4 regions of the Massilia sp. P2_C2 genome follow, and region 3 is predicted to be linked to each of the others. Evidence: predicted binding sites of a transcription regulator. Region 3 holds the regulator's gene; each other region holds the start of a gene.
What was found. The regulator LexA, encoded in region 3, represses DNA repair genes until DNA is damaged. The targets are predictions, from matches to a motif close to ACTGTATNNNNATACAGT.

Region 1: the regulator LexA is predicted to act here: its motif matches at 7,572-7,589, upstream of AC1DYX_RS11645 (VRR-NUC domain-containing protein).
Region 2: the regulator LexA is predicted to act here: its motif matches at 3,502-3,519, upstream of AC1DYX_RS13545 (DNA topoisomerase IV subunit B).
Region 4: the regulator LexA is predicted to act here: its motif matches at 2,929-2,946, upstream of imuA (translesion DNA synthesis-associated protein ImuA).

Annotation. Positions count from the first base shown of each region.
Region 1 is NZ_JBFUDR010000076.1:9,124-18,347, forward strand. It holds gene AC1DYX_RS11610 (hypothetical protein) at 108-275, shown strand; gene AC1DYX_RS11615 (hypothetical protein) at 340-510, shown strand; gene AC1DYX_RS11620 (LiaF transmembrane domain-containing protein) at 698-1,072, shown strand; gene AC1DYX_RS11625 (LiaI-LiaF-like domain-containing protein) at 1,062-1,760, shown strand; gene AC1DYX_RS11630 (sensor histidine kinase) at 1,771-2,880, shown strand; gene AC1DYX_RS11635 (LytR/AlgR family response regulator transcription factor) at 2,884-3,633, shown strand; gene AC1DYX_RS11640 (ATP-dependent DNA helicase) at 3,630-5,903, opposite strand; gene AC1DYX_RS11645 (VRR-NUC domain-containing protein) at 5,900-7,555, opposite strand; gene AC1DYX_RS11650 (hypothetical protein) at 7,692-8,648, opposite strand; partial or broken gene AC1DYX_RS11655 (AAA family ATPase) at 8,709-9,224, shown strand, end outside.
Region 2 is NZ_JBFUDR010000096.1:10,313-19,217, reverse strand. It holds gene parC (DNA topoisomerase IV subunit A) at 1-1,281, opposite strand, end outside; gene AC1DYX_RS13545 (DNA topoisomerase IV subunit B) at 1,395-3,395, opposite strand; gene AC1DYX_RS13540 (gamma-glutamyl-gamma-aminobutyrate hydrolase family protein) at 3,721-4,710, shown strand; gene AC1DYX_RS13535 (SRPBCC family protein) at 4,793-5,239, opposite strand; gene AC1DYX_RS13530 (YbdK family carboxylate-amine ligase) at 5,331-6,449, opposite strand; gene AC1DYX_RS13525 (RNA-guided endonuclease InsQ/TnpB family protein) at 6,463-7,812, opposite strand; gene AC1DYX_RS13520 (cation:proton antiporter) at 7,901-8,905, opposite strand, start outside.
Region 3 is NZ_JBFUDR010000038.1:14,583-23,349, reverse strand. It holds gene folC (bifunctional tetrahydrofolate synthase/dihydrofolate synthase) at 1-875, shown strand, start outside; gene AC1DYX_RS07060 (SPOR domain-containing protein) at 887-1,855, shown strand; gene AC1DYX_RS07055 (CvpA family protein) at 1,899-2,387, shown strand; gene purF (amidophosphoribosyltransferase) at 2,417-3,940, shown strand; gene AC1DYX_RS07045 (cystathionine gamma-synthase family protein) at 4,058-5,299, shown strand; gene AC1DYX_RS07040 (tetratricopeptide repeat protein) at 5,430-6,236, shown strand; gene AC1DYX_RS07035 (class I SAM-dependent rRNA methyltransferase) at 6,469-7,104, shown strand; gene lexA (transcriptional repressor LexA) at 7,161-7,817, opposite strand; gene rpsF (30S ribosomal protein S6) at 8,096-8,479, shown strand; gene priB (primosomal replication protein N) at 8,518-8,767, shown strand, end outside.
Region 4 is NZ_JBFUDR010000111.1:13,852-18,427, forward strand. It holds gene AC1DYX_RS14760 (hypothetical protein) at 1-158, shown strand, start outside; gene AC1DYX_RS14765 (hypothetical protein) at 128-619, shown strand; gene AC1DYX_RS14770 (hypothetical protein) at 750-1,184, shown strand; partial or broken gene imuA (translesion DNA synthesis-associated protein ImuA) at 1,669-2,379, shown strand; gene AC1DYX_RS14780 (hypothetical protein) at 2,309-2,542, shown strand; gene imuA (translesion DNA synthesis-associated protein ImuA) at 2,964-3,674, shown strand; partial or broken gene AC1DYX_RS14790 (Y-family DNA polymerase) at 3,604-4,576, shown strand, end outside.

The DNA of each region.
Region 1 (9,224 bases), on a different contig from region 3:
ACAGGTCAGCCGGTCGCCTCGAGGACCGGCACCAGATTTCCACGCCGGCGCATGCCGTGGCCATCGATGCCGCGATTGCTCCGGCCTCACCGGAAGCGGAGGTTGCCATGTACAACAATACGACGAGCCATCCCCCCAAGCATCTCGTGCGCGAATACCTCGAGCGTCGCTCGAAAGACACGACCCCGCCACCGACACCGGAAGAAATCCGCCGCCAGCTGGGGTGGGGCCTCTTGATGCCGTCGGACGACAGGATCAACACTTCCCGCTCCTGACCGGATCGCGCCCGCCCTGCGCGCACGCCCATCGCAGTACCACCGTCACGACCAGGAGAATCATATGACCGCCAAGATTGGCAGCAAACACATCGCCCAGCACCGCGGCAAGAAGGAACGCCAGGAAATCCGCAAGATGAACGTCGCGCGCGAAGCCCTGAAGATCGCGGCCGCGCGGGCCAAGTACCGCAACCAGCAGAAAGGCCTGCGCCCGCGCGCCGAAGTGGCCGCGTGATCACGGACTGATCCGCTGCCGTACCGACGCTTCCCAAAGAGCCCGCCATGGAGACATGGCGGGCTTTTTCGTATCCGCCCGCGCCATTCACCGGCACCGCGCCGCCGTTGGCCGAAAAGCGCTTCCGCCGCCGCACCGTCTCCGTTATCGTGTCGCCATTACGATTCAACGACAACCCGGAGGTAACATGAATAGCGAAGCTTCCTACCACCTGCGGCGCCAGGTGTTGTGGGGCCTGGTCCTGGTGGGGCTGGGCGTGGCCTTCCTGCTGGACCAGATGGATGTGTTCGACATCCGCTCGCTGTGGCACTATGCGCCGCTGCTGCTGGTCGTGGTGGGCATCAACCAGACCATCGGCTATCCGAGCGCCCGCGAATTTTCCAACGGTCTGTGGACCGTGTTCATCGGTCTGTGGCTGTTCGCCGTGCTCGAGCACCTGTGGGGGCTCACGTTCGGCAACAGCTGGCCCCTGTTCATCATCATCAGCGGCGCCACGATGGCGATCCGGCCGATCGCCGAGCGCCGTTTCGGCCAGAAGGGGGAGAACGGCCATGGCAAATGAGACGAACCGCGCCACGAACCAGGTCGTGCTGGGCCTGCTCGTCGTGGGCATGGGCATCCTGTTCCTGCTCGATAACCTGGACATCCTGAACATCCGTCACGCGATCGGCTTCTGGCCCCTTCTGTTCATCGTGGCCGGCTGCGCGGCCCTGCTCGGCAACGGCCCGCGCAGCGGCAACTACATGGGCGGCGTGCTGATCGTCATTGGTGTGCTGATGGTCCTCGGCCGCATGGGATTCTTTTACATCAGCTGGGGGACGCTATGGCCCCTCGTGATGATCGCGCTCGGCGGCCTCGTGCTGTTTCGCTCGCTGGGCCCGGGGCGGGTGGCGCGGCCCGGGGGCGCGGAGGGGGCGAGTCCGGAAAACGTCATCGACATCGTCGCGGTCCTCGGCGGCTTCGAGCGCCGCGTCAGCACGCAGGATTTCCGCGGCGGCGAGATCACGGCCGTGATGGGCGGCTGCGCGCTCGACCTGCGCGAGGCCTCGATCGTCAAGGAAGCCGTGATCAACGTCTTCACCATCTGGGGCGGCATCAACATCAAGGTGCCGCCCGACTGGACCGTCGTCCTGAACGGCACGCCCGTGATGGGTGGCTTCGCGGAAAAGACGGCCACGCCGCCGGACGGCAGCAAGCGCCTCGTCATCACCGGCTACGCCATCATGGGCGGCGTCGAAATCCGCAACTGAGAGGACGCCGGTGCACGGGATCTTCGCCAGCTGGCGCGCCGCGCTGTTGTACCTGCTGGCCTGGCTGATGCTCGGCCTGCTGCTGGCGGCCATGCTGGCGGTCGGCGGCGCCGGCTGGGGCGCGAGCCTGGTGTTCGCCGTGCCGCTGGTCTACGTGTACGCGTTTGCCACCGGCTTTTCCGCCTACTACGTGTGCCGCGCCTACCCGTTGGACCGGCGGCGTCCGCTGGTGATCGCCGCGGGCGTCGGCATGCCGGCGGCCTGCGTGGCCGCGCTGTGGTGCGCGCTGGGTGCCGCCTGGAACAGTCTGCTGGCGGCACTGGCGCCCGGCGAGTACGCGCCGGTTGCGAGTCATCCTGTACTGGCATCCATGTTCGGCCTGGGCGTCATCCTGTACGGCCTGGCGGCTGCCGTGCACTACCTGGTGATCGAGTCCGAGCGTGTGCGCCAGCTGGAGACCCAGCGGCTGCAGATGAAGCTGACGGCCCAGGATGCCGAGCTGCGCATGCTGCGTACCCAGGTCGATCCGCATTTCCTGTTCAACAGCCTGAATTCGATCAGTGCGCTGACGTCGCTCGACCCCGCCGGCGCGCGCGACATGACCGTGCAGCTGGCCGAATTCTTCCGTCTCACGCTGAGCCTCCGGGCGGACAGCATGGTCACGCTGGCGCGGGAGCTGCAGCTCGTGCGCCACTTCGTCGCGATCGAACAGGTACGCTTCGGCGACCGCCTGCGTTTCGAGGCGGCCATCGATCCTGCGGCGGCGGGCTGCCTGTTGCCGCCTATGCTATTGCAGCCGCTCGTGGAAAACGCCGTCAAGCACGGCATCGGGCAGATGGTCGACCCCGGCCTCGTGCGCATCGAGGCGGCGCGCGCCGGATCGCTGCTGCGCATCCGCGTGGAAAACGACGTCGACCCCGACAGTGCCGTCGATGGCACGAACCATGCGCGCGGCACAGGCCTGGGACTCGCCAATGTACGCCAGCGCCTGGCGGCGGCGTACGGGCACGAAGCCAGCGCGCGCTGGGAGTGTCGCGACCACCGCTTCATCGTGGAGCTGACGCTGCCCGCGGTCACGGCCGACGCGCCGCATTCCATCACCGAACCCGAAGGAGTCTGACGCATGCGTGTGATCATCGTGGACGACGAACCCCTGGCGCGCGCCGTGCTGCGCGAACACCTGGGCAGCCATGCCGACGTGGAGATCGTCGGCGAATGCGCGAACGGCTTCGAGGCCGTGAAGGCGATCGCGGAGCTGGCGCCCGATCTCGCCTTCCTCGACATCCAGATGCCCCGGCTGGACGGCTTCGAAGTCGTCGAGCTGGCAGGTACGCAGACGCACTACATGTTCGTGACGGCCTACGACCAGTTCGCGCTGCGCGCCTTCGACGTGCATGCGCTCGACTATCTGCTCAAGCCGTTCACGCGCGAGCGCCTCGCGCAGGCGCTCGCGCACGCACGCGCACGGCTGGCCGCGCCGGCACCGGCCGGGCAGGGCGATGCGGCGATGCGGGCGTTGGTGAGCGAGGCGCAGGCGCGCCACCAGCCGCTCGAGCGCGTACTGATCCGCGACGGCGCGCGCGTGCAGGTGCTTCCCGTCGCGCGCATCGAATACGTCGAGGCGCAGGACGACTACGTGGCCTTTTACGCCGACGGCCGTACGTGGCTGAAGAACCAGCGCATGGCCGAACTGGAAAACCAGCTGGATCCGCACGCCTTCCTGCGCGTGCACCGCTCGTACATCGTCAACCTGGGCGCCATTGCGCGCATCGAACCGACCGGCAAGGATGGCCATTGCGCCGTGCTGAAGTCCGGCGCGCGCGTGCCGATCAGCCGCAGCGGCTACCAGAAGGTGCGCGACCTTCTGCGTTAAGCGGCCGCGCCCACATGCCACCACGCAGGCAGCAGCGCCTGCACGTCCGGCCGCGCGAAGCGGTCGTCGATCAGCCAGACGACGCCGCGGTCCTGTTCCGTGCGGATCACGCGGCCGGCCGCCTGCACCACTTTCTGCATGCCGGGATACAGGTACGTGTAGTCGTAGCCGGCGCCGAACATCGCCTGCATGCGCTGGCGCAGCTGCTCGTTGACGGGGTTCACCTGGGGCAGCCCCAGGGTGGCGACGAAGGCGCCGATGAGGCGGTCGCCCGGCAGGTCGACGCCTTCGCCGAACGAGCCGCCCAGCACCGCGAAGCCGATGCCGCGGCCGCCGGCGACGAAGCGCGCGAGGAAATCCACCCGTTCCGGCTCGCTCATGCGGCGCGCCTGGTGCCAAACGGGGATGTCCGGGTGCTCGCGCTCGAAGCGGTCCGCAACCTGCTGCAGGTACTCGAAGCTGGAAAAGAAGGCGAGATAGTTCCCCGGTCGCGTGTGGTACTGCTCCGCCATCAGCGTGGCGATCGGCGCGAGCGAGCCGGCGCGCTGCTGGTAGCGGGTCGAGATGCCGTGCGCCACGTGCACGTCCAGCTGGCCCGCGGAAAACGGTGAATCGACGTCGATCCACGCCGTGTCGGCCGGCATGCCCAGCAGGTCGGCGAAGTAATGCCAGGGGCTCAAGGTGGCCGAGAACAGCGTCGTCGAATGGGCATACGCGAAGCGCGGGCCGAGGAAGGGCGCCGGCACGACGTTGCGGATGCACAGGGTCGTATTGCGCTCGTTCTTGCGCTCGTTCCCGCGCGAGACGTCGAACAGCGAGTGCTCGCCGAACGACTCGGCCAGGCGGCCGAATTGCAGCGCGGCGAAATAGAAATCCTGCAGCGCAGGGTCGAGCGGCAGCGCGACCGCGGCCAGGTGTTCCGTGATGGCGCTGGCCGCGCCCTGCAGCGCGTTCAGGAATTTGTCGGGCGGGGCATCCAGCACCTGGTAGGGCAGGGGGGCGGACTTGCCGACGTCCGTCCATGCGCGTTTGACCTTGTCGAGCGGTTTGTGCAGCGCGGGCGGGGCGACCGCGCGCGCGGCCCGCAGGTCCGTCCGTTCCAGCGTGGCCGTGTACATCGAGCGCGCCCGCGCCACCAGGTTGTGGGCCTCGTCGGCCAGCACGCTGACCTTCCAGCCACGCTCCAGCGCCAGCGCGTACAGCATGGCGCCGCCGTCGAACCAGTAGTTGTAGTCGCCCACGACGACGTCGCTCCAGCGCACCATCTCGCTGCCGAGGTAGTACGGACAGACGTCGTGCGCGAGGCCGATCTCGCGCAGCGTGGCGCGGTCGAGCATGTCCGCGTTCGTCGCAGCTTCGCGCGCGGCCGGCAGGCGATCATAGAACCCTTGCGCGAGCGGACAGGAATCGCCGTGGCAGGCCTTGTCCGGATGCTCGCATGCCTTGTCGCGCGCGCTCAGTTCGAGCACGCGCAGCGGCACCGTGCCGCCCGACTTCAGCGTGGCCGCGGCGTCCAGCGCAAGCTGGCGTCCCGGCGTCTTGGCGGCCAGGACGAAGATCTTGTCGAGATCCTGGCCGGGCGCCGCCTTCAGGACCGGGAACAGCGTGCCGACGGTCTTGCCGATGCCGGTCGGCGCCTGGGCCAGCAGGCAGCGTTGGTTCGCGTTGACCCGGAAGATGGCTTCCGCCAGCTGGCGCTGGCCGGGACGGAAGTCGGCGTGCGGGAAGCGCAGCGCGGTCAACGCCGTGTCGCGTGCCGTGCGGTGCGCGAGCTCGCGTTCGGCCCAGGCGACGAAGCGGCGGCACTGGTCCTCGAACAGCGCCGCGAGTTCGGCCCTTGTCCGCGTCTCGTGCAGCATGGTCTCCTGCTGGCTGCCAATGTCGAAGTAGACCAGCGCCAGGTTGACTTCTTGCAGCCCGAGCTGCACGCACAGCAGGTGGCCGTAGACGCGCAACTGGGCCCAGGCCAGGTGCCGGTGGTTGCCGGGGATGGCCGTGAACTGGCCGCGGTACGTCTTCACTTCTTCGAGCAGGTTGCGGTCCGGGTCGTAGCCGTCCGCGCGCCCGCGCACGTGCAGCGGCCCCCAGTCGCCTTCGAGCGTCACTTCGCTGCGGTAGTTGTCGCCGCGCCGCGAGGCCACCACGGCGTGGCCGGCGATGCCTTCCTGCGCCGAGGGCGAGGGCGTGAAGCGCAGGTCGAGGTCACCCTGTTTGGCCGTGAACTCGCACAGGGCACGCACGGCGACGACGTAGCGCGCGGCGGCCGTCATGCGGCGGCCTGCTCCCACTGCAGATAGCACACCGTGACCGGCATGCCGTGCGTGGCGCAATAGTCGATCCAGCGCAGCTGGTTGTCCTGCAGGCGATCGCCCGGACCCTTCACCTCGATCATGTCGTAGCGCCGTTCGCCCGGCCAGAACTGGATCAGGTCGGGGAAGCCCGTGCGGTTTTCCTTCACGTCCTGCAGGATGCGGTGGAACCACAGCTTCAGGTGCGCGGCCGGAATGCAGTCGAGTGCCAGTTCGATGATGTCGCGGTCGAGCCAGTCCCACGCGACGAATGGCGATTGCAGGCCGGCCTTCTCTTCCCACGTCGCGAGGATGGCGGCGCGGTGGCGGCCATCGTCCAGCAGCGCGAGACAGGCGTCGAAATCGCCCTTGCGGCGCTGGTAGAAGTCGGCCGCGTACAAGTCGGCCGGACCGCGGTGGAACGGGTGGAAGAAGGCCCCGGGAATGGCCGCGAAGACGGCGCGCCAGCACAGCAGGCCGAACAGCGTGTTGGCCAGCGTGTTTTCGACGTAGAACACGGGCGCGTCGGTGCGCGTCAGATGCTCCAGCACGACGCCTTCCACGCGCCATTCGCCGCCCGGCAGCGGCAGGTTCAGGTCGAGCCGGGCGGCCGGCGTCGTGCGCCGCGCGGGGCTTTTCGGATGGCCCAGCTTGCGTGCCAGGCGCGGGCCGATGCGCAGCAGGTGCTGGCGTTCCGCCTCGCTTTCCGGCGCCTGTTGCGCCGTCTCGAACAAGGCATGGGCGGCGTCGAACTTCTCGTGTTTTTCCAGCACCCGGATGGCGCGGCCACGCGCGCCCGGGTAGCGGCAGTCCGCGTACACGGCGTACGCGTTGTCCCAGTCCTTCTCCTTTTCGAGCAGTTGGCCAAGCTGGAACAGCAGGCGCTCCCGGCGGCTCTCGAGCCAGTCGTTGCCGAACGCGTGGCGGGGCAGGTCGGCCAGCACGTCCAGTGCCGGTTCGCCGGCATGGTAGCGCTCCTTGCAGGCATGCAGTTCCAGGTAATGATCGATGTCCTGGCGCGCCCGAAAGCCGCGCGAGGCCGGCGAGAACTCGACCCGCTCGTACCGGAACAGGCCGAGGTCGGACAGCACGAATTCCGTCCAGTCCTGGCTCAGGTTGCCGAAAAACATGAGGCGCAGGCGGTCGCACAGCGGCTGCACGCACAGGCGCAGCACGACGTCGTCGCAACCGGCATACCACTGCGAAAACGGGCGCCCGCCGGCGTGCAGGGGATCGGCGCGCAGCATTTCCAGTTGCTCGGGCTTGCGTACGGTCTTGTGGGCGCCCGTCAGGCCGAAGGCTGCGACCAGTTCCGGCTTGGCGAGCAGGGCGAACAGTTCGTCGAGCGTCAGCACGGGATCGGACTCGATCCAGCCGCTGGGCAGCAGGGCATGCGCCGCCGCGCGCGGGCAACCGATCTCGGCATAGTTGAGCTTGCTTGCCCGGAATAGCGTTCCCTTGCGCATCACCATCCGGACGAACAGGGCACGGGCCGGCTGCGACAGCCGGGGAAAGCAAGCGATGAATGCGTGCTCTTCCTCGATCAGCAGGTCGGCGTAGCGCTCGGCGATCCAGTCCAGCACGCGCTGGAAGTTATCCAGATAATAAAACTCGTTTTCCAGGACCCTGATCATCGTCATACCGCCGCCAACTGTGCTTTTGTACAGTATAACGGTGCGGACGGCGATGGCCCAGCAGTTTTGGGCCACGGCAACGTCGGGCGTGGCACCCGTACCACCGCCACGCCGACAGGCTTGTGCTTTTGTCTATCTATTGCCTGGATGGCAAGCGCGTGGCGCAGGCGTTGTCAGCGCAGGCGGGCGGAGGCGCGGTATTCGTGGCCTCGCTGCGGGCAGCGGTGTGCTGCAGGATGGCCGAAATCACGGCCACGTCCGTGTCAACGGCGGATGGCGTCGTTGTCCTGGTTGCTGCAGCGCCACGTTTCCGGTGCGATGTCGGCGGTCCGGTACGCCCCAGCGACGGCGCCCTGGCCGGCGGCGTGGCTTGCGCCGTCGTGCGTGTCGCCGCGTGACTGTCGGCGGCCGGTTGGACATATGTCGCCGCCAGGCCGGCGGCCGCATGGGCGGGTGTCGCGGGGCGCGCCGTGGCGGCGGTGGGCGCCGGCTGCGGCATATCGATGATGACGGCGCCGCGCGTGGTTGCGTTCACGGGCAGGCCGGATGAAGCGACGGTTCTTGGGGGCGTCGTCGCTGTCGGCGGCGTCTGTGGCGGCATCCGCAGCGGCATCGGGGGCGATGCCGGTCCCGGCGCCGTCGAGGCCGATGTCTTCGCGGTCGGCGCCATGTGCGTGCCGGGCACGCCGGCCGACATGCTGTCGCTCGCCGGAAGCAGGTCGTCACGCTGCGTGACGATCAATTCCACATCGTGCGCGCCGGCGGGCCGCGTATCGCGTGTCGCGGTCGCGCCCGCAGGATGCGCTGCCGGGCCGGCGCTACCTGGATGCAGCGACGCCTGTGCCGCGTCGTCCTTCCCGGCGTCGCGGGCGGGCGTGTCGTCCTGGACGAGCCAGACCAGCGTGGCAAGGAGGGTGCAGGCCAGCACACCGGCCGCGCCGTAGCGCAACGCGGCCGGCAGCGCGCGCGGCCGGCGGCCGGGCACCTGGCCGTCCAGCAAGGCGAGGATATTGATGTCGCCGGTCGTCCGGCGTGACGACGACATCAGGTTGGGACGTCTGGAGCCGGGTTGATTTTCATCTGTAGGGCGCACCGCGTTACTCCTAAGATTTGAAAGCTAGTTCCAATTAGAAACAAACCGGAGAAGCCGATGCTGATCTTCCAGGTGTTCGACAAGGGCGTGCTGGACGATGCGGAAGGTCGCCAGATCGACTTCCGTAACACGATCATCATCCTGACGTCCAACGCGGCCTCAAGCCAGATCATGCAGGCGTGCCTGAACAAGGCGCCGGACGAGCGCCCGACGCCGGACCAGCTGGCGGAACTGATCCGGCCCGCCCTGATGAAGCATTTCAAGCCGGCCTTGCTGGGCCGGTTGACGGTCGTGCCGTTTTACCCGATCGACGATACCGTCCTCGCCGACATCATCCGCCTGAAACTGGACCGCATCGGGCAGCGCGTGGCCGCCAATCACAATGCGCGCTTCGACTACGACGACGCGCTCGTGGCGGCCGTGCTGGCGCGCTGCACGGAAGTCGATTCCGGCGCGCGCAACGTCGACACGATCCTGAACGGGACGCTGCTGCCCGAGATTGCGGACGCGGTGCTGGCGCGCATGGCCGAAGGCGGGGCGATAGCGCGGGTGAAGGTCGGCGCGACGAAGGCCGGC
Region 2 (8,905 bases), on a different contig from region 3:
GACCTCATCGATGTTCAGCAGGACGGTCTCGCGGCCTTCCAGGATGTGGATGCGGTCGTTGACCTTGCCCAGCCTGAATTCCGTGCGGCGGCGCACGGTGACGAAGCGGTAGTCGATCCACTCCTGCAGGATCTCGGACAGTCCCTTCTGGCGCGGCCGGCCGTCGCCGCCGATCATCACCAGGTTGATCGGGGCCGACGTTTCGAGCGACGTGTGCGCCAGCAGCATCAGCATGAATTCCGTCTGGTCCTGGTTCTTCGACTTCGGCTCGAACACGAGGCGTACCGGGGCCTCGCGGCCGGATTCGTCGCGCACGGCATCCAGCGCGCCGAGGATCGTCTGCTTCAAGGTCAACTGTTCCGGCAGCAGGGTCTTCTTGCCGACCTTGATCTTCGGGTTGGTGAGTTCCTCGATTTCTTCCAGCACGCGCTGCGACGACACGCCCGGCGGCAGCTCGGTGACGACGGCCTGCCACTGGCCGCGCGCCAGTTCCTCGATCTTCCAGCGCGCACGCACCTTCATCGAGCCGCGGCCGGACGCATACATGTCGGCGATGTGCGTGGCCGGCGTGATGATCTGGCCGCCGCCCGGGTAGTCCGGACCGGGCATCAGGGTCATCAGTTCGGCGTGCGTGATCTTCGGGTTGCGGATCATCGCCACGGCGGCCTGGGCCACTTCGCGCAGGTTGTGCGACGGGACCTCGGTGGCCATGCCGACCGCGATGCCGGACGCGCCGTTCAGCAGCAGCATCGGCAGGCGCGCGGGCAGCGTGCGTGGTTCCTCGCTCGAGCCGTCGTAGTTCGGCTGGAAGTCGACAGTGCCCATGTCGATCTCGTCGAGCAGCAGGCGCGAGACGGGCGTCAGGCGGGCTTCCGTGTAACGCATCGCGGCGGCGCCGTCGCCGTCGCGCGAGCCGAAGTTGCCCTGGCCGTCGATCAGCGGATAGCGCAGCGAAAAGTCCTGGGCCATGCGCACGAGGGCGTCGTAGACGGACTGGTCGCCGTGCGGGTGGAGCTTGCCGAGCACGTCGCCAACGACGGTCGCGGACTTGCGCGGCTTCGCCGTCGGGCCGAGGCCCAGTTCGTTCATCGAGTACAGGATGCGGCGCTGGACGGGCTTCTGGCCGTCCGACACGTCCGGCAGCGCGCGGCCTTTCACGACCGAGACGGCATAGTCCAGGTACGCGCGTTCGGCGAAGGTGGAAAGGGTGAGCGTTTCGGCGTCATCGCCGCCGCCACCGCCGGGTGGAGTTGTTTGTTCGAAGAGGCTTGCTTGCGTCATGATTTTGTATGTTCGTATTCGGTCGGGCGCGGGAATGGTGGGCTCGGGGAGCCCACCCTACGGCCGGATGCTGCGTAGGGTGGGCACCCCGTGCCCACGCGTCTACGTGCGTATCAGATATCCGCTTCCGTCTCGTTCCCGTGTTCCTCGAGCCATGCCCGACGGGCCGCGGCTTCGCCTTTCCCCATCAGCATGTTGAAACGCGCCGACGATTCGGCCAGGCCATAGTCGCCAAAGGCCACCGGCAGCAGGCGGCGGGTGTCCGGGTTCATCGTGGTTTCCCACAGCTGTTCCGCGTTCATCTCGCCCAGGCCCTTGAAGCGGGAAATGCTCCACACGCCTTCCTTCAGGCCTTCTTTCTTCAGCTTGTCCTCGATCGCGAGCAGCTCGCCGTCGTCCAGCGCGTACAGCTTCTGGATCGGCTTCTTGCCGCGCGCCGGCACGTCCACGCGGTACAGCGGCGGGCGCGCGACGCACACGTGGCCGTTCTTGAAGAGGGCCGGAAAATGTTTGAAGAACAAAGTGAGCAGCAGGACCTGGATGTGCGAGCCGTCCACGTCCGCATCGGAGAGGATGCAGATCTTCCCGTAGCGCAGGCCGGACAGGTCCGGATTGTCGTCCGGGCCGTGCGGATCGACGCCGATGGCGACCGCAATATCGTGGATCTCGTTGTTGGCGAACAGGCGGTCGCGGTCCGTCTCCCACGTGTTGAGGACTTTACCGCGCAGCGGCAGGATGGCCTGGAATTCCTTGTCGCGGCCCATCTTGGCGGAGCCGCCCGCCGAATCGCCCTCGACGAGGAACAGTTCGTTGCGGGTGATGTCGGTCGATTCGCAATCCGTCAGCTTGCCCGGCAGGACGGCCACGCCGGACGATTTCTTCTTCTCGACCTTCTGCAGCGAACGCAGGCGCGACTGCGCCTGCTTGATGACGAGTTCCGCCAGCTTGCGGCCGTATTCGACGTGCTGGTTCAGCCACAGTTCGAGCGGCGGCTTTGTGAACGTCGAGACGAGTTTCACGGCGTCGCGCGAGTTCAGGCGTTCCTTCGTCTGGCCCTGGAACTGCGGGTCCAGCACCTTCGCGGACAGCACGAACGAGACGCGCGCGAACACGTCTTCGGGCAGTAGCTTGACGCCCTTTGGCAGCAGCGAGTGCATCTCGACGAAGCCCTTCACGGCGCCGAACAGGCCGTCGCGCAGGCCGGATTCGTGCGTGCCGCCGCTCGGCGTCGGGATCAGGTTGACGTACGATTCGCGCACGACGGCGCCTTCTTCCGTCCACGCGACGACCCACGCCGCGCCTTCGCCTTCGGCAAAGCCTTCATCGCCCGCGGCCGCGTATTGCGCGCCTTCGAACAGCGGGATCAGGGTCTGGCCGCCGCCGGCCGTCTGCGCCAGCGCTTCCGTCAGGTAGCCGCGCAGGCCTTCGTCGTAGCGCCAGGTCTGCTTGTCGCCGGTCTTCGCATTCGTCAGCGTGACGGTCACGCCCGGCAGCAGCACGGCTTTCGAGCGCAGCAGGCGCTGCAGCTCGCTCATCGGGATGTTCGGCGAATCGAAGTATTTACCATCCGGCCAGGCGGTGACGCGCGTGCCGTTCTTCTTGCCGCCGCGTTCGAACGGTTCCGAGGTCAGCGGCTCGATCACGTCGCCGTCGGCAAACACCAGCTTGTGCATGCCGTTGCCGTCGTCGTCCTTGCGCCAGACGGTGATCTCGAGGCGCTTCGACAGCGCGTTCGTGACGGACACACCCACGCCGTGCAGGCCGCCCGAGAAGGCGTAGGCGCCGCCCGAGCCCTTGTCGAACTTGCCGCCGGCGTGCAGGCGCGTAAACACGATCTCGACCGTGGACACGCCTTCTTCCGGGTGCAGGCCGACCGGGATGCCGCGGCCGTCGTCCTCGACGGTGATGGAACCGTCGGCGTTCATCGTCACATCGATGTTCTTGCAGTGGCCGCCCAACGCCTCGTCCGAGGCGTTGTCGATCACTTCCTGGATGATGTGCAGCGGGTTCTCGGTGCGGGTGTACATGCCCGGACGCTGCTTGACGGGCTCCAGTCCTTTCAGGACGCGGATGGATGATTCGCTGTAATCGGGTGCGGGTTTCTTGGGGGCCATGCTTGATCTTTAATCTTTCGAATGCTGCGCATTCTATCTTGTCGCGTGGAAAATAAACGATTCACGCCATTTCCGGCGGTCGGGACGCGGTGCTGCAGGCAAGACAACTGTATGGAAATACAGTATTTTTGCCGTTTGGGCGCAAGTTTGCAAGTAGTCGTTGCACGGATTGCCAAGCACCCGGCATCCCGGCATCCTGTCCATGTGCGGGCGGGCGCCCGTACCGCAAGGCCTGCGACATGCCGGCTGCGGCGGGATTTCATTGCAGAATGACATTTTTTACAAATCGAATCGTGCGCGACCGTCGCAAGGATATATTGAGATCATGGCTCAGGACAATGAAAAGCACGACAACAAGCCGAGCGAATCCGGTCCGCCGCAGGACGGCCAGCCGGGCCCGCCGCGCGTGCCCGACCGGCGTGCCGGTGGCGGCGCATCGCGCTACCTGCGCACCGACGACACCCCGCTGAACCTGGCCGGCCGCGTGCTGCGCTCGCGCTGGCGCGCGCTGGCCGATAAATTCAATCGCGACTTCATGCGGCGCACGCTGCGCATCGGCGTCTCCGCCCGCATCTTTCATCCGGAAGAGGGCGCCAAGGGCCTGCGCAGCAAGAACCTGCAATACCTCGAGGAATCGATCGCCCAGTGGGTGATGTCGCGCGACGTGCTCGTGTTCATGGTCCCGACCGTCAATACGAATGGGCTTCTGCACCCCAGCAATATCACCATGCGTCATTACGCGCGCCACCTGGACGGCCTCGTGCTGCAGGGCGGGGCGGACGTCTCGCCGATGACGTATTCCGAAACGCCCACGCGGCCCGAATGGAACGGCGACCGCGCGCGCGACGTCTACGAACTGGAACTGCTGCACGAATTCGTCGACGCCGGCAAGCCCGTGCTGGGCATCTGCCGTGGCTGCCAGTTGATCAACGTCGCGTTCGGCGGGACGCTGTACCAGGACGTGGCGACCAATCTTCCCGGTTCCCAGCCGCACGTGCACGACATCTACGACGCGCACCGCCACCCGATCGTGTTTCCGCACGGCTCGTCGCTGCGCAAGATGTTCCCCAGGCACGAGCGCGCCGTCGTGAATTCGATCCACCACCAGGCCGTCAAGGAGCTGGGGCGCGACATCCACGTGGAAGCGATCTCGGAACCGGATGGCGTCGTCGAGGCCATCCGCTACCAGCGCGCGCCCTTCGTGATGGGCCTGCAGTGGCATCCGGAATTCCACCGTGCCACCGGCGGCGACCTGCTCGACTGCACGCCCGTGCTCGACGAATTCCTGCGCGCGGCGCGCGAAACCCGGCTCTGACCGGACAGGCCCGGCGGGGTTATTCCTTAGATCGTAGGGTGGGCACCCCTGTGYCCACCCTACAGTTCTGAACGCGGCAGAATTACTCCTTGATCTCGGGCTCGACGAGTTGCGCGAGCAGTTGCAGCGATTCCTGCCAGCCGAGATAGCACATCTCGGCGGGAATCGCGGCCGGGATGCCTTCCTGCTTCACCTTGATCTCGACGCCGCAGAACACCTCGCGCAGCTGCACGGTCGTCTGCATGCGGCCGGGCAGGTTGGGATCGTCGAATTCGGCCGTGTAGCGCAGGCGGACGCCCGGTTCCAATTCGAGGTATTCGCCGCCGAACGAGTGGCTGCCGCCCGTCGTGAAATTCGTGAACGACATCCTGTAGCGGCCGCCGACGCGGGCATCCTGCTCGTGCACGGTGCAGGTGAAGCCATGCGGCGGCAGCCATTTGGCGACGGCGGCGGGCGTGAGAAAGGCGCGGTAGACGCGGTCGGCGGTGGATTTCAGGACGCGGTGCAATTCGACGGTATTCGTGGACATGATCGGTCTCCATGGCGTGAGTTAGCAGAGGACATCCCTCTGATACTACGACGAACGGGCCGACGCCGGATCGACACGCGGACAAAAAAATTTATCGGCCGCGGAAGCGCCGGATCGCCGCATCGACCATGCCCTCCGCGCTGCCCTGGCGTTCGTACTGCCCGCGCAGGAAGCTCGCGTCGCCGCCGTCGCTGGCCGCCGCGGCCAAATGCAGCAATGCCTCCAGGCTGCCCAGCGCTTGCGCATGCGGCTCCATCAGGTCCAGGGTGGCGATGATGTCTTCGCGCAGCGGGAGCTGCTCGTAGGTCTTCGGATGGGTGATCACGCCGTCGATGCCGAAGCGGCTGGCCTGGAAGCGGTTGTAGTTGTAGACGAGGTAGTCGTCCTCGAGCGGTGGCGCTTCGCGGCGTTCGAGCAGGTGGCGGCACAGCGCCTGCAGGTAGGCGGCCAGTGCGGCGGCCCGCTCCACGGTCAGTGGGGTGTCGCACACGCGCAGCTCGATCGTGCCGTATTCCGGCTTGGGCCGCAGGTCCCAGTAGAAATCCTTCATGCTCTTGATGATGCGCGTGCGCTCCATCTTGGCGAAATAGACGTTGGCGAAGTCGTCCCAGCTGAGCGTGAAGGGCGCGCGGCCGCTCAGGGGAAAGGCCGAGACGGAATTCAGGCGCGCCGAATCGAAGCCGCTGTCGTGACCCTGCACGAACGGCGACGAGGCGGACAAGGCGATGAAGTGCGGGATGTAGCGCGACAGTGCGTGCAGCAGGAACAAGGCGTCGTCTCCGCTGGCGCAACCGATGTGCACGTGCTGGCCGAACACGGTGAACTGCTTGGCCAGGTAGCCGTACAGCGCCGACAATTCCTGGTAGCGCGGCTTGGCCGAGATGCGCTGCTCGGACCAGTGCTGGAACGGATGCGTGCCGCCGCCGCAGATACCGATGTTCAGCACGTCGCCGGCGGCGACGAGCGTATCGCGGATGTCGAGCAGTTCCGCCAGCAGCGCGCGGTAGCCCGTCTGCACGCTCGAATTTATCTCGATCATGCTTTCCGTGATCTCGGGCGTGACGTTGCCGGGGAAGGGCTTGCGCTTGAGCAGGTGCATCAGGTCCGGGCTGGCCGGCGTGAGGTCGAAGTCGGACAGGCTGATGAGCTGCAGTTCCAGCTCGACGCCGAACGTGAGCGGCGCCGACGTGGCGAAGGGTTCAAGCGGCATGATTCACCTGCTTTCAAAAACGTGCGCACATGCGCGCACCGTTCTTTTCCTGCCCCGAGCCGTCCTGCTGACCGTGCTCGTGCCTGACAGGCGTGACTTTCCCGCCTCCCGCCGGCACATCGCCGGCGGCAGTGCCCAGCATCGCCGCCGGACTCGCCACGGGTAGCGCAGACTGCGTCACCAGGACGCCGGTTGCGAGCCGTTGTAGATTGATCGCCGCGTTCACGTCGCGGTCGTGGTGTGTACCACATGTGGCGCAGGTCCAGCTGCGTTCCCCCAGCGCCAGCGCCGCATACTTGACGCCGCACACCGAACACAGCTTGCTCGATGGGTACCAGCGGTCAGCCAGCACGAGTTGGGTGCCGTAGCGCGTGGCCTTGTACTGCAGCTGGCGCCTGAATTCATAAAAGCCAACGTCGGAGATCGCGCGCGCCAGGCGGGCGTTGGTCAACATTCCGTGCACATTCAAGTCCTCGATTACGATTGCGTGATTCTCGCGGCACAACCGGGTGGTCAGCTTGTGCATGAAGTCGGCGCGCACGCGGGCGATGCGCTCGTGCAGCCGCGCCAGTGCGCGGGCGCCACACGTCCGGTTCTTCGATACCGGCAGCCGTGTGCCTTTCGGGATCGGTCCTTCGATCCCGGTGGCTGTCTTGACCGCTTCCAGCTTGCGAGACTGACGCCGCGAGCGGATGCGCAGGCGTCGCAGCGCCGCCACGAGTGGGCGCGGTGCGGCGATCTTCTCTCCGCTGGATAGCGTGGCGGCCGCGCTTACGCCCAAGTCGACGCCGGTGATGCCGTCGCCACTGCGGTTCAGGTGCGCGACGTCATCCGGTACGTCGACGCATACGGCGAGATACCAGTGGTCGGCATTGCGGCTGACGCTCGCGCCCATAACCTTGCCGGGCCAGCGCAGATGTTCATGCAGCGGTACCCGGCCGAGCTTCGGCAGCATGACCGTCATCCCATCAAGCCGGAATCTATCGTTTGCCAGATAGAACACATCGCGGCAACGTCCCTTCTTTTTGAAACGCGGTCGGTGCGTCTGCTGGCCGACGCGGCGCTGGTCGAAGTAGCGGGACCACGCTTTCGCGAGGTTGGCGAAGGGCTGGGCGTGAGCATCGCGGTGGATGGTGCGCAGCCAAGGCTGGCCGTTGTCGTCCAGCCAGTCCGGATCAGAATACTTGATGCGGTTGAACTGCTTCTTCAGCGCCAGCGCACTCGGCTTCAGGCCCGCGGCGACTTGGCGGTTCCACTCGGCCAGTGCCCAGTTCCAGACGCGCCGCGCGGTACCGGCAGCGCGTGCGAAATAGTCGCGCTGCGCGGGCGTCGGGTCAAGCCGGATGCGATGGGCCAGAAGCATAGAAAATGAATCGTGAGGAAACGCCCTGTTCGACTTTGGCGGATCCGGCAAGTTCAATCCAATCACACTGTTATTCATAGACGTCCATTCATGGCTGCGCACCTTTGCGCATTTCTTTTTGATCAGAGTTCACCTCCGGCGCCTCGCGCGCCCACACGAGGGCGCGCTGCAGGATGATGGGTCCGAACACTTCGAGCAGCATCGTGACGGCCGCCACCGCCCGCAGTTCCTCGACGACCGCCACGCCCGCGTGGCGCGCATGCTCGATCAGGAGGATCACGAATACGGACAGCGGCGCCAGCGCCACGCCCGTCAGCGCGCCCTTGCGCCACGAGATGCCGGACAGGTGCGCGAACGCCGTCACGCCGGCCGTCTTGGCGAGCAGGCGCACGAGGACGAGCGCCACGGCGAGCGCCGCGCCGGCCCACACGCTGCGCCAGTCGAGCGTGGACGCGGCGAACACGAACAGTACGACGGTCAGGAGTTCACCGAGTGCGCCGAAATTGCGCTGCGCCTGGCTGAACGCGACGCGGCGATGGCGCGCCATCAGCCCGAACGCGAGCGCGGCGACGACCGGCGACAGGCCCAGCGTGTATGTGATCGCGACGAGCAGGATCACGGCCAGTGCGAACGCGACGGTGGCATCCTGCGCGAGCTTGCCGAGCAGGCGCAGCACGCCCGGTACGATAAGGCCGAACACGGCACCCGTGAACGCCGAGACGCCGAGCACGACGAGGCTGTTCCACAGCGCGTCGCCGACGTCCTCGGACGTGCGGAAGATCCACAGGCCGACGGTGGCGTTGAATGCGAACACGGCCAGCACGCAGTTCAGCGCGCACAGGTGCAGAGCGCGCTCCGTCACCTGGCCCGAGCTTTTCTGCTCGTTGATGACGCGGACGACGGTCGCCGGCGACGTCGCCATCGACAGCGATGCGAGCATCAGCCTGTCGAACAGCGGTGCGCCGAACGCGTCCGCGACGAGGTACACGCCGATGAAGGTGAGGCCCGCTTCGACGAGGCCCGTGATGCCGATCCACGGATTCGTGCGCAGCCAGCGCAGGTTGATGCGGTAGCCGAGCTCGAACAGGATCAG
Region 3 (8,767 bases):
TGGGCCTCGGTGGCCGCCTCGACGCGGTGAACGTGGTCGACGCGGACGTGTCCATCGTCACGAGCATCGACATCGACCACAAGGATTATCTGGGCGACACACGCGAGGAAATCGGCTTCGAAAAGGCCGGCATCTTCCGCCCGGGCAAGCCGGCGATCTGCAGCGATCCGCTGCCTCCGCAATCCCTGATCGAACACGCGGAAAAGATCGGCGCCGACCTGTGGCTGCTGGGCCGCGATTTCAACTACCAGGGCGACAAGCAGCAATGGGCCTACGGTGGCCGCTCGCAGCGCCGCAATTCGCTGGCGTATCCGGCACTGCGCGGTGCGAACCAGTTGTTGAACGCATCGGCCGCGCTGGCCGCGCTGGAAGCGTTGCGCAACATCTTGCCGGTGGGCGCGCAGGAAACGCGCGCGGGCCTCGCGATGGTCGAACTGCCGGGGCGCTTCCAGGTGCTGCCGGGCCGGCCGACGACGATCCTCGACGTCGCGCACAACCCGCACGCGGCCGCGACACTGGCCCAGAACCTGGGCAATATGGGGTTCCACCGCTTCACCTATGCGGTGTTCGGTATCATGCAGGACAAGGATATCGACGCCGTCGTCGCCCACATGGCACCCTATGTCGATCACTGGTGCGTGGCCGCGCTGGACTCGCCCCGTTCGGCCGACCCGGCCGTGCTGGCGACGAAGCTGGCAGCGTTGAAGCCCAGTGGTGCAAAAGACGACGAATTCTCGGTGAAAACGTTCGCCAATCCGGCCGAGGCATTCGCAGATGCAACAAGCCGGGCCGGACAGGATGATAGAATAGTGGTCTTTGGCTCGTTCTACACCGTGGCCGGTGTGATGGCGGCCCGTAAATCCTCTCTTCATTGATGTGACACCGCATGGGCTTGTTCTCCCGTAAAAGCAAGCAGGACCGCCTCACCGAGGACAGTGGCCGCTTCTACAGCAAGGACGACGACGCAGCGATCGGCGAGCGTGCCCGCGCCAAGCGCGCGAGCAATGCCGGCGGCGGGGCGACGCGCCGGCCGGGCAACGACCCCATGCTCCCCGAAAAGAAGCGCGCCCGGCGCCGCCTCGTCGGCGCCATCGCGCTGGCGCTGGCCGCCGCCGTGGGCCTGCCGATGCTGCTCGATTCCGAGCCCAAGCCGCTCGCCGGCGACATCGCGATCCAGATCCCGGCCAAGGACAAGGCGGCGCCGCTGCCCGTGCCGGCTGCCGACAAGACCGTGTCCGCCGCGGACAGCGTCGACAAGGACGAGGAAGTGGTCGAGGCCCCGCCGCCCGCCGCTGCGAAGTCCGGGAGCAAGCCAGCCGTGACGGCGAAGGCGGACGTGCAGCCGGAAGCGAAACCTGTCGCGCCGAAGCCGGAGCCGAAGGTCGAACGCAAGCCCGAGCCCAAGCCCGAGCCCAAGGCGGAAACCAAACCGGAACACAAGGACACGCCGAAGCCCGAGCACAAGGAAACGAAGGCCGACACCCGCCTGGCCGAGAAAGAGAAAGAAAAGGAAAAGGCCGAGCGCGCCGAGAAGGTCAAGCCGAAGCTTGACGACAAGCCCGTGAAGCCGCATGACGACGCGGCACGCGCCATGGCCATCCTGGAAGACAAGCCGGCCGAGTCCTCCTCGCAGCGGTTCGTGCTGCAGGTGGCCGCGATGTCGAGCGCGGAAAAGGCGGCCGAGGTGCAGGCCAGGCTGCGCGAAGCGGGCATCTCGTCGTACACGCAGAAGACGACGACGCCATCCGGCGAACTGATCCGCGTACGCGTCGGTCCGCTGAGCCGGGAAGAAGCCGAGAAAGTCCGCGCCAAACTGGGCCGCCTGGGCATGTCCGGCGCCATGACCCCCGTCTGACGCAACACTGTCCTGTACCGATGATGACCCTGGGCACCGCACCGTGACGATTTTCGACTACGTCGTTTTGTTCATCCTGATCTCGTCGGTCGTCATCAGCACCATGCGGGGCCTCGTCAAGGAAATCCTGTCGCTGGCCGGTTGGGTGGCGGCCTTCATCGTGGCGAATGCCTTCGGCGCCAAACTGGCGCCCATGCTACCATCCGTGATTCCGGGCGAGGCCTTGCGGCTGATCGTTGCCTTCATTGCATTGTTCCTCGGCGTGCGCGTGCTGATGGGCCTGTTGGCCCTCGCGATCAGCGCATTGATCGAGGCCTCGGGACTGACCTTGGCCGATCGCGGCCTCGGCGGCCTGTTTGGATTGGGCCGGGGCATTGTGATTGTGCTTGCCGGCGTCATATTGTGTGGGATGACTTCCATTCCCCAACAGGCTTTCTGGAAGGACGCGTTGCTCTCGCCCATGGCGGAAACGGGCGCGCGCACGGTCAAGCCTTTCTTGCCCGCTGCCTTCGCGCAGCATGTTCAGTTTTGAATTCTTGTTCACGGTTTTAGGAGCACACCATGTGTGGCATCGTCGGCGTCGTCTCGCAAGCCCCCGTTAACCAGCTGTTATATGATGCTTTGTTGCTGCTGCAGCATCGCGGTCAGGATGCGGCGGGGATTGCAACCAATCACAGCAGCATGTTCTCGATGTACAAGGCCAACGGCCTCGTGCGTGACGTCTTCCGCACGCGTAATATGCGCTCGCTGCAAGGCAATTCCGGCATCGGCCACTGCCGCTATCCGACCGCCGGTTCGTCGAGCGAAGAGGAAGCGCAGCCGTTCTACGTGAATGCGCCGTTCGGCATCACGCTGGCGCACAACGGCAACCTCACGAACCAGGCGCAGCTGAAGGAAGAGCTGTTCCGCAACGACCGCCGCCACGTCAACACGAATTCCGACTCGGAAGTGCTGCTGAACGTGCTGGCCCACGAAATCGCGCAGGCGGCCGACGGCTATTCCCTGGCGCCGGACGCCGTGTTCAAGGCCGTCGCGCAAGTCCACCGCCGCGTGCGCGGTGCGTATGCCGTCATCGCCCAGATCGCCGGCCACGGCCTGCTCGCGTTCCGCGATCCGTTCGGTATCCGTCCGCTGTGCCTCGGCATCAACGAGACCGAGAACGGCCCCGAATACCTGCTCGCCAGCGAATCCGTCGCGCTGGAAGGCCTGGGCTTCCGCTTCGTGCGCGACATCGCGCCGGGCGAAGCCGTCTGGGTCGATGCCGACAGCCAGCTGCACACGCGCCAGTGCGCCGAGAATCCGTCGCTGAATCCGTGCGCGTTCGAATACGTCTACCTGGCCCGTCCGGACTCCGTGATCGACGGCGCCTCGGTGTACGCCACCCGCCTGCGCATGGGCGAATACCTGGCCGAGAAGATCCGCAAGGAGATCCCGGTCGAAGAGATCGACGTCGTGATGCCGATTCCCGACTCGTCGCGTCCGGCCGCCATCCAGCTGGCGCTGAAGTTGGGCGTGGAATACCGCGAAGGCTTCATCAAGAACCGCTACGTCGGCCGCACGTTCATCATGCCGGGCCAGGCGATGCGCAGGAAGTCGGTGCGCCAGAAACTGAACGCGATCCCGTCCGAGTTCAAGGACAAGAACGTGCTGCTCGTGGACGACTCGATCGTACGCGGCACGACGAGCCGCGAGATCGTGCAGATGGCCCGCGAATCGGGCGCCCGCAAGGTCTTCTTCGCCTCCGCCGCGCCGCCGGTGCTGTACCCGAACGTGTACGGCATCGACATGCCGACGCGCGACGAGCTGATCGCCCACGGCCGCACCGTCGAGGAAGTGTGCCTCGAGATCACGGCCGACCGCCTCGTCTACCAGGACCTGGACGCGTTGAAGAAGTCGATCTCGGACGTCAACCCCGCGCTGACGAACGTGGAAGCGTCGTGCTTCGACGGCGTCTACGTGACGGGCGACGTCACGCCGGCCTACCTCGACCAGCTCGAGAGCGTGCGTCACAAGTCGTCCGGCAAGTCGTCGGAAGACATGGTGCGTACGCAGTTGAATCTGAATCCGCCGGTCGCCGCCGAATAATTCGTATCCCGTTGGGTGGGCACCCCGTGCCCACGCGTGACGTATGCGGTCCGCCGGCATAACGCGTGGGCACAGGGGTGCCCACCCTACGTATCTCCGGCCATCATTCAAACGATCATGAGCGACAAACCTTCCTACGGCTTCACCACGACCATCCTGCACAACGATCGCCAGAAACCGATCGAACAGAATTCCCTGCATAAACCGATCCACACGTCGGTCGCCTTCGGCTACAAGGACGCGCGCCAGCTGGCCTCAGTCTTCCAGGGCAAGGAACCGGGCTTCCGCTACGGCCGCCAGGGCAACCCGACCGTCTCCGCGCTGGAAGACAAGATCACGAAGATGGAAGACGGCGTCGCCTCGCTGTGCTTCGCCACCGGCATGGCCGCGATCGGCGCGCTCGCGCAGGCGCTGCTGCGCGCGGGCGACCACGTCGTGTCGTCGTCGTTCCTGTTCGGGAATACCAACAGCCTGTGGAACACGGTGGCCGCGCAGGGGACCGAGGTGTCGTTCGTGGACGCGACCGACGTCGCCAACGTCGAGGCCGCCTTGACCCCGAATACGCGGATCGTGTTCGTCGAGACGATCGCCAATCCGCGCACGCAGATCGCCGACCTGGCCCGCATCGGCGAACTGTGCCGCGCGCGCGGCATCCTGTACGTCGTCGACAACACGATGACGACGCCCTACCTGTTCCGTCCGAAGGCCGTCGGTGCCGGCCTCGTCATCAATGCGCTTACGAAGTCGATCGGCGGCCACGGCATGGTTCTCGGCGGCGCGCTGACGGACACCGGTGTGTTCGACTGGTCCGCGTTCCCGAACATCGCCGACAACTTCCGCCGCCAGCCGCCGGCCGCGCAGGGCATGGCCCAACTGCGCGCGAAAGCGTTGCGCGACTTCGGCGCGTCGCTGGCGCCGGAAGCGGCGCATCACATCGCCGTCGGTGCCGAGACGCTCGCGCTGCGCATGGACCGCACCTGCGCCAACGCGCTCGCGCTCGCGCGGATGCTGGAAGCCGATGAGCGTGTCGCGGCCGTGTACTACCCGGGCCTCGCATCGCACCCTCAGCACGCGCTGGCGTCCGAGCAGTTCCGCGCCTACGGTTCGCTGTTCAGCTTCGAGCTGAAGGACGGTATCGACTGCTTCGATTACCTGAACCGCCTGAAGGTCGGCATCCCCGCCAGCAACCTCGGCGACACGCGCACGCTCGTCATTCCGGTCGCGCACACGATCTTCTTCGAGATGGGGCCGGAGCGCCGCGCCAGCATGGGCATCGCCGAGTCGCTGATCCGCGTGTCGGTGGGCATCGAGGACACGGCCGACCTGCTGGCCGATTTCGGCGCCGCGCTGAACGGCTGATCCTGCGGGGTTGATGTAACCTTAAAGCCGCGTAAAGCCGGGAAGGAGGCCGCCTTCCCGGTTGAGCGGGCGCGGCGCTGCGGTTATGATCGTCCTGTTGCCATTCATCTATTCGTAGACTGCACGCCCCATGAAGACTGTACTGTTTTGCGCCGCACTGCTGTGCGGTGGTGACGTACTGGCCGCCGAGCCCGGCGCCAAATTGCCTGCGAAAGGTGCCGCCGCGAAGCCGGCCGCCGCAGCCGTGTCCTCCGCCAACTCCGCCGCCGAGCTCGCCGAAGCGGACGCCTTGTTCGCCAAGAAAGCGTATCCGGAAGCCCTGCAGAAATACACGAAGCTGGCGAATGCCGGCAACGTGATGGCCCAGCAGCACCTGGGCGAGATGTATTTCTATGGCGAGGCTGGCGCCGTCGACATGGACAAAGCCGCGCAGTGGTTCCAGAAGGCGGCCGCGAAGGGTAATGCCGTCGCCATCGCGTCGCTCGACCTGATCAGGCAGCGCGAAGCGCGCCGCGCCGACCTCGATTACTGGATTGCGAAATACGACGGCTCCGACCTGCGCACGAACGAATACCGTTGCCCGGCGCCGCGTTTCCCGAGCATGTCCAAGGTCAACGAGGAAATCGACCTGTACAGCGGCAAGATGAAGGATTGGGAGGCTTGCCACAACCGCTGGGTGAAATACCTGAATTCGTCCTTGCCGCTAACCAAGCGTATCCCGGAAGACATTTCCAAGCTGCTTACGAAGGACGAGTCGGACAAGGCGACCGCGCACCTGAAGGAAGTGGGCGATCGCCTGGCGGAAGACACGAAGGTCGCGGGCAAGATGGTCATCGCCGATTTCGATGCGTGGCGCGCGGGCACCGAGGCCTACGTCAAGGAACACAACGAGATGGTCAAGAACGCGCCGCCGCGGGATCCGGACGACAGTAAGTGATGTGTTGGCCTCCTGTTGAGGCCAGTGTGGCGGACGGGCGAGCAGCTAGCGCGGGCACGTGGCGTTCATGGGCCGGCCGTCGTTGGGTCTCGCCAGACGCGGGGTTCAGGTAGCGCGCGATCGCAGCCGCATCGCGGGTGGCCGCCGCCAGGTAGCCCGGACGATTTTCGGAAGACACCTGGGACGACAAAGCCTTGCTGTATCATTCGGCTCCYGAAAACGAAGTCTGCATATGCTCATCATCACCATCAAACAGGGCAAGGAAAAAAGCCTGCTGTCCGGCGATCCCTGGATTTACCTCTCAGTCGTCGACAAGGTCGAGGGGCGGCCCCAGGAGCGCAGCAAGGCCGGGTCCACGGCGGTCGTGCAGTCGTCGTCGCGCCAGTTTTTGGCACGCGCCGCGTATAACGCCAGGTCGCAGATCGCGGCCCGCGTCTGGACCTTGCGCGAGGACGAGCCGGTCGACCATGCCATGATCAAGCGTCGCGTGCAGGCTGCGGTCGCGCGGCGGGCCGTTGCCGTGCGCGGCGCCGATCCACAAGCCCTGACCCTGGTGATCGATGGCGAAAAAGACGGCCTGCCGGGGCTCCTGGTGCACAGCTATGGCGGGACCGCCGGTTACCTGGTGTGCCAGTTCAATGCTGCCGGTGTCGACGCGTGGAAGGTGACCATCGTACAGGCGCTGCTGGCGGCGACGGGTTGCCCCAACGTATTCGAACGCAGCGACGAGCTGCTGCGCAAGGGCGAGGCGTTGCCCGTCATTTGGCGTGCCCTGGCCGGCGACGAGCCGCCACAGCGCCTGATGGTGCGCGATGGTAAGCGCCTGCTGCCCACCGATATCYGCACTGGTTTCGTCTATCCGCGCTGAGTGAATTGGTCCAGGATGCAGCACCGGCCACCGGGTGGCGACCGGTCACGGAAAACTCAATGCCAGGACCGCAGCAGCCCGACCGCCAGCCCTTCCAGCGCGAACTCGTCGGTGCTCGGATCGACGGTGATCACGGAGAAATCCGGGTTTTCCGGCAGCAGCTCGATCGTGGAACCGGTCTTGCGATAGCGCTTGACCGTCACTTCGTCGCCGATGCGGGCGACGATGATCTGGCCATTCTTCGCATTGTCGACTTTCTTGACTGCGAGGAAGTCGCCGTCGCAGATGCCGGCGTCGCGCATCGACCAGCCCCTGACCTTCAGCAGGAAGTCCGGCTTGCTCGAAAACATGGCCGGATCGACGGAATAGGTCGCTTCGACATGTTCCTGGGCCAGGATCGGCGAGCCTGCGGCAACGCGGCCGACGAGCGGCAGCGACATCAGGTTCGGCGGGATCTGCGGCACGAAGGCCGGCACGGCCGGGGCCCTGGATTCGGCGGCCTGGCCGACGAGGCGGATACCGCGCGAGGTGCCCGGGGAGATTTCGATCGCCCCTTTGCGGGCCAGGGCCTGCAGATGTTCCTCGGCCGCGTTGGCCGAGCGGAAGCCAAGCTCCTGGGCGATTTCGGCGCGGGTCGGCGGGAAGCCGGTATTGTCGATGGCTTCCTTGATCAGGTTGAGGATCTGTTCTTGCCGTGCGGTGAGCTTAAGCATGTTCGTCTTGGTTGGTACGGGATCAGACTGTATTTTTGTACAGTATTGCGCCGCGCGCAAGGGGATTTCGGAGTTTTTTTGCGCTGCGGTACGCGGCGCACGTCCGCAACCTTTCGCGCTGCGGCAAACCATGGGCCGAAAGGGGCTGGCGTGGCCGGATGCATACGACAAAGATGGCGCACTTGACGTTTTTGCGGTTATAATGTTGGGCTTTCCCTTCCCACACTCGTCTTGACGCCGAGGTGGGCATTTGTTTAAACGTCCTTAAGGAGTGTTTCATGCGTCATTATGAAATCGTGTTTATCGTCCACCCGGACCAGAGCGAGCAGGTCCCGGCGATGATCGAACGCTACAAGACCACGGTCACCTCGCGCGGCGGCAACATCCACCGCGTCGAAGATTGGGGCCGTCGTCAAATGGCTTACCAGATCCAGAAGCTGCCGAAGGCACACTACATCTGCCTGAACATCGAGTGCGACAACGAGACCCTGGTCGAGCTGGAAACCGCATTCAAATTCAATGATGCCGTGCTGCGTCACCTGACCGTGAAGATGAAGAAGGCAGAAACCGCACCGTCGCCGATGATGAAGTCGGTCCAGCGCGAAGACGCAGCCAAGAGCCACCGCGCCGAGCAGGCCGCCGCTCCGGCCGCTGCAGCCTAAATCTCGCGGGAGCACCGGGCCTTAGTTAATACTGCTAAGTGAACGAGCTGTCCCTGGTCGCAAGCATCACGGAACGCGACACCCTGCGCTACACCCCGGCCGGCATCCCCATCGTGGGCGGCATCCTGCAACACGGATCGACGCAGACGGAAGCGAGGGTCGACAGGCAGGTCGAATTCGAGATTTCCGCGGTTGCCGCGGGCGAGATTTCGGGACGATTTGCCAATGCCGAGTTGGGCGCGATGTACCGCTTCACGGGATTTTTGGCCAGGAAAAGCCGTCACAGCA
Region 4 (4,576 bases), on a different contig from region 3:
GTGAATTTATTCTTTTACTCTTCATTATTCAGGTTGGTTGCATTGCCGGATTTTTACTCCTTAATCGTTCGGACGCTGGGGGGGATAATGTCTCTATGCATACGTCGGGGGAAATCCAGTTTCGCTTGTGGATCCATTTGGTGAAGACGCAAAGGTGAAGGTTGACGGAAACAATGTACAAATAACCATACCGATCACCTATAGCGGCAATGCTGCCACGCCTCAGCTAATTGAAAGTTTGAACCAAAGCATATCGAACCAGTGGTCGGGGCAATTTGGTAAATTTACTGTTACGACGACCGTTGTAACTGGCTCAGAAAATACGGTCAATTTGGTATCGGGTGCAGGAACATCAGTTGTTGCCAACGGCAAGGATGGGACATGGTTTGTGCCAGGGCAGGGAAATTACAGGTGGGAGGCGACCCATGAGGCCGGCCATCTTATGGGCCTACCTGATGAATACGATGACTGTACCGTGAATGGTGTTAGAAAAACTACGCCTCGTAGCGGCTTCGAGAATAATATTATGGGTCGTTACGGAAAAACTGGTGTAACTCAAGATGATATACAAAAGATCATCAATGCTAACACCTCTTTTCTTCGAAGACTATTTAATTGATTGCCGCGACGTCTTCGGATGCATTCGTAAATGATAGTAAATTCAGATGCTGCCGGATGAAAATAAATTGGATATCTCAATGAGATTGACTTTCTTTGCTGTACTACTAATTCTACGCGTGGATCCATGTATGGCCGATTCGCCAGCTCGTGAGCCATATGAATATAAAGTATGCTCAAGCCGAAATACGTATTGTGTGAACGTGACGCCAATGTCAGGGATCACTTTACATAAGAACGTGCGGAACAATTTCGAGCGGACAGTCTTGATAACTAAAGATTGGTATCCACAGGTATACCTTTCAAATGATGGGCGGACGCTTTTGGCTGTTGGTACGACTATCGTTCCGGGGTTTGCATTTGATCAACCGGTTGTGAAGATATTTGTTGACGCGAAGCTGAATAGACGTCTTTTTGTCAGGGATTTGGTTGCTGAACGAGATCTGGTGAAAACATCGAGCGGCTATTCATGGGGGTATCCTGTAGGTTTTTCTGACGAAGAAAAGACTTTTACATTTCGCACGCTTTCCAATGTCGATTTCAAAATTTCGATTGGCTCACAATAATGATGGCGTAACAATGATTTTTTGGATTTTATTGTTCGTTTGCGGGCGCTTTTGCAATCGTGGAAATTGAAAACACAAAAAATCTAGAAAGTAACTGTTTAGTTTCGTAGGGCCATCTGCCTTGTCGTAGCKGTCGAGTTTAGACTGGTCATGGAGCCGGTGCCGGAATTTCTCGCACCGGCTTTTTACTGCCTCTGGCATCACTTACTTGGCTATAGCTCATCCTTAACCTATGTCAATAGGCTAGAGGCTCATCCTGTAGGCTTTTCCTCGTAGGTTTTGTTCCGTACCTAGCGCTGTTGGTACTGTGTATTTACGCGGCGGTCATGCACAAATTGGCTCGGGCAGTAAAAACGGCCGCAGCTTCGTTGTTGCCGACTCGCGCCGTCTTCCATTACTCACACCCATCATTCCAAAGATTCACCTTGCGAAAACCTGATGAGAATAGCGCTGTATTTTTATGCAGTATTTCTTAGCATCATACATGACTTGTTCAGGTTCAATATCTGCAGCGTCGGAATCCTTGCACTCGTCGCTCTGGCGCGCCTCACAGCTGGCGCGCAGCGACACGCGCTGCATCGATACCGGCCATCCCGCCCTGCCGGCTCAGCTGCCCGGCGGCGGCTGGCCGACCGGAGTATTGGTCGACCTGCTGCTGCAACAGCCCGGCATCGGCGAGATGCGCCTGCTGCGTCCCGCGCTGGCGGCCGTGGCGCAGCGGCGTGTCGTGCTGCTGCAGCCGCCGCATCCGCCCCAGGCACTGGCGCTGGCCGCGCTCGGGGGGCAGCCCTCGCAACTGATCTGGCTGCGCGCCGACCGTACGGCGGACGCGCTGTGGGCCGCCGAGCAGGTATTGCGCAGCGGTAGTTGCGGCGCGCTGCTGTTCTGGCAGAACCATGTGCGCGGCGAGAACCTGCGCCGGCGGCATCTGGCGGCGCAGGCAGGGGACACGCTGTTTTTCATGATGCGGCCGCTGGCGGCCGGCCGGGATGCGTCTCCGGCACCGCTACGCTTGACCCTGCGACCGTAGGCCGGCGGTGTCGAGATCGATTTCGTGAAACGCCGGGGACCGCAGCGCGACGCGACCCTGGTCCTTCCATTGACGTCCTACCTGCCCGAACGCCATGCGCCTGCGGATCGCCCTGCACCTGCCCCGATTGCCGCTCGAAGTGTTCACACCGAGCTGGTCCACTGACGCGGGCAGCATCGTGCTCGAACAGGAGCGTGTGCTGGTGGCGTCGCAGTTCGCGCTGGACGCCGGCGTGCGCACCGGCATGCGTTGCGGCGACGTGTTGATGCTTTTGCCCGACGCCCGTATCCATGCCCGAAATCTCGTGCATGGGCGGGAGCCTTTGTGATGATCAACGCCACTCTAGGACAGCGCGTATCGGGCATGTTTCGCATCGCGTGCATGAGCTGGATGCGAATGTTCATTCTCGGCTATGTGTTCCAAGGCAAACCTGTTCCCGCACTCGTCCATGCGTACTAACCTAAAATCCGGACGTAGGCGGGGTCGATGCACGAGCATCGCTTCGCACTGGAGTTGAGGAGAGAACTGCTGGGCATCATCAGCCTGCTCGAACGCCAGCTGCAAGGCTGTCGGGTGCGAGCTACTGATGGCCGATCAGGCAGGTAACCTTCCCCTGCTTCAAAATAATTATCGCCCAGACAGAACCAAGTCTCAGCATTGTTCACAATCTGACATTCAATAAGATCAATCTTGCCAAAACGTGATGAAAATAGTACTGTATGTTTATACAGTATTTCTTCGCGTCATACATGACTTGCTCAGGTTCAATATCTGCAGCGCCGGAATCCTTGCACCCATCGCTCTGGCGCGCCTCGCAGCTGGCGCGCGGCGGCACGCGCTGCGTCGATACCGGCCATCCAGCCCTGTCGGCCCAACTACCCGGCGGCGGCTGGCCGACCGGGGTATTGGTCGACCTGCTGCTGCAACAGCCCGGCATCGGCGAGATGCGCCTGCTGCGTCCCGCGCTGGCGGCCGTGGCGCAGCGGCGCGTCGTGCTGTTGCAGCCGCCGCATCCGCCCCAGGCGCTGGCGCTGGCCGCGCTCGGGGTGCAGCCCTCGCAATTGATCTGGCTGCGCGCCGACCGCACGGCGGACGCGCTGTGGGCCGCCGAGCAGGTATTGCGCAGCGGTAGTTGCGGCGCGCTGCTGTTCTGGCAGAACCACGTGCGCGGCGAACACCTGCGCCGGCTGCATCTGGCGGCACAGGCGGGGGAGACCCTGTTCTTCATGATGCGGCCGCTGGCGGCCGGGCAGGATGCTTCTCCGGCACCGCTGCGCCTGGCCCTGCGGCCGCAGGCGGGTGGTATCGAGATCGGTTTCGTGAAACGCCGGGGACCGCAGCGCGACGCGACCCTGTTCCTTCCATTGACTTCCTACCTGCCCGAACGCCATGCGCCTGTGGATCGCCCTGCACCTGCCCCGGTTACCGCTCGAAGTGTTCGCACCGAGCTGGTCCACTGACACCGGCACTGACGTTGGCACTGTGGTGCTCGAACACGAGCGCGTGCTGGTGGCCTCGCAGCATGCGCTGGACGCCGGTGTGCGCACCGGCATGCGCCGCGGCGGCGTGCTGATGCTGTTGCCCGACGCGCGCATCCACGCGCGCGCGCCGGCGCTGGAGGCGGACGCCCGCCACGCGGTGGCGCTGGCCTTGCTGCAGTACACGCCGCAGGTCGCGCAGGCCGAGGAGTCGACGCTGCTGATGGACGTGAGTGCCAGCCTGCGCCTGTTCGGCGGCATCCTCGCGCTGTGCCGGCGCATCCACGCCAACGTGCGCGCGCTGGGCTTCACGGCTTCGCTCGCGTGCGCGCCCACGGCACGTGGCGCCTGGCTGCTGGCGCGCGCGAATGCGGGCCGCGCCGTGCGGATGGAGTCGCTGCTGCGCCGGCTCGACCGGCTGGCCGTGTTGCTGGCGCCGCCGGCGCGGCCGTTCGCGGCCTGGTTCGATGGTATCGGGTGCCATACGCTGGGCGACCTGCGCCGCCTGCCGCGCCCCGGCCTGCAGCGGCGCTGCGGACGCGAGCTGCTCGACCTGCTCGATGCCGCCTACGGGCTCGTGCCCGAGCTGCACGAATGGATCGCTCCGCCCGAAACGTTCCGCGCGCGGCTGGAACTGTACGACCGCATCGACGACGCCGATTTGCTGCTGGCCGGTGCCCAGTGCCTGCTGCTGCAGCTGACGGGCTGGCTGTGTGCGCGCCAGCTGGCGGTGGAGCGCGTCCTCCTGCAGCTGGAGCATGAGCGGGGCAGGGTGGCGCGTGCGCCGACCGGCGTGGAGATCGTGCTGGCCGAGCCGACGTGGCGCGACGAGCACCTCGTGCGCCTGCTCAGGGAGCGCCTGGGCAGGCTCGTGCTGGACGCGC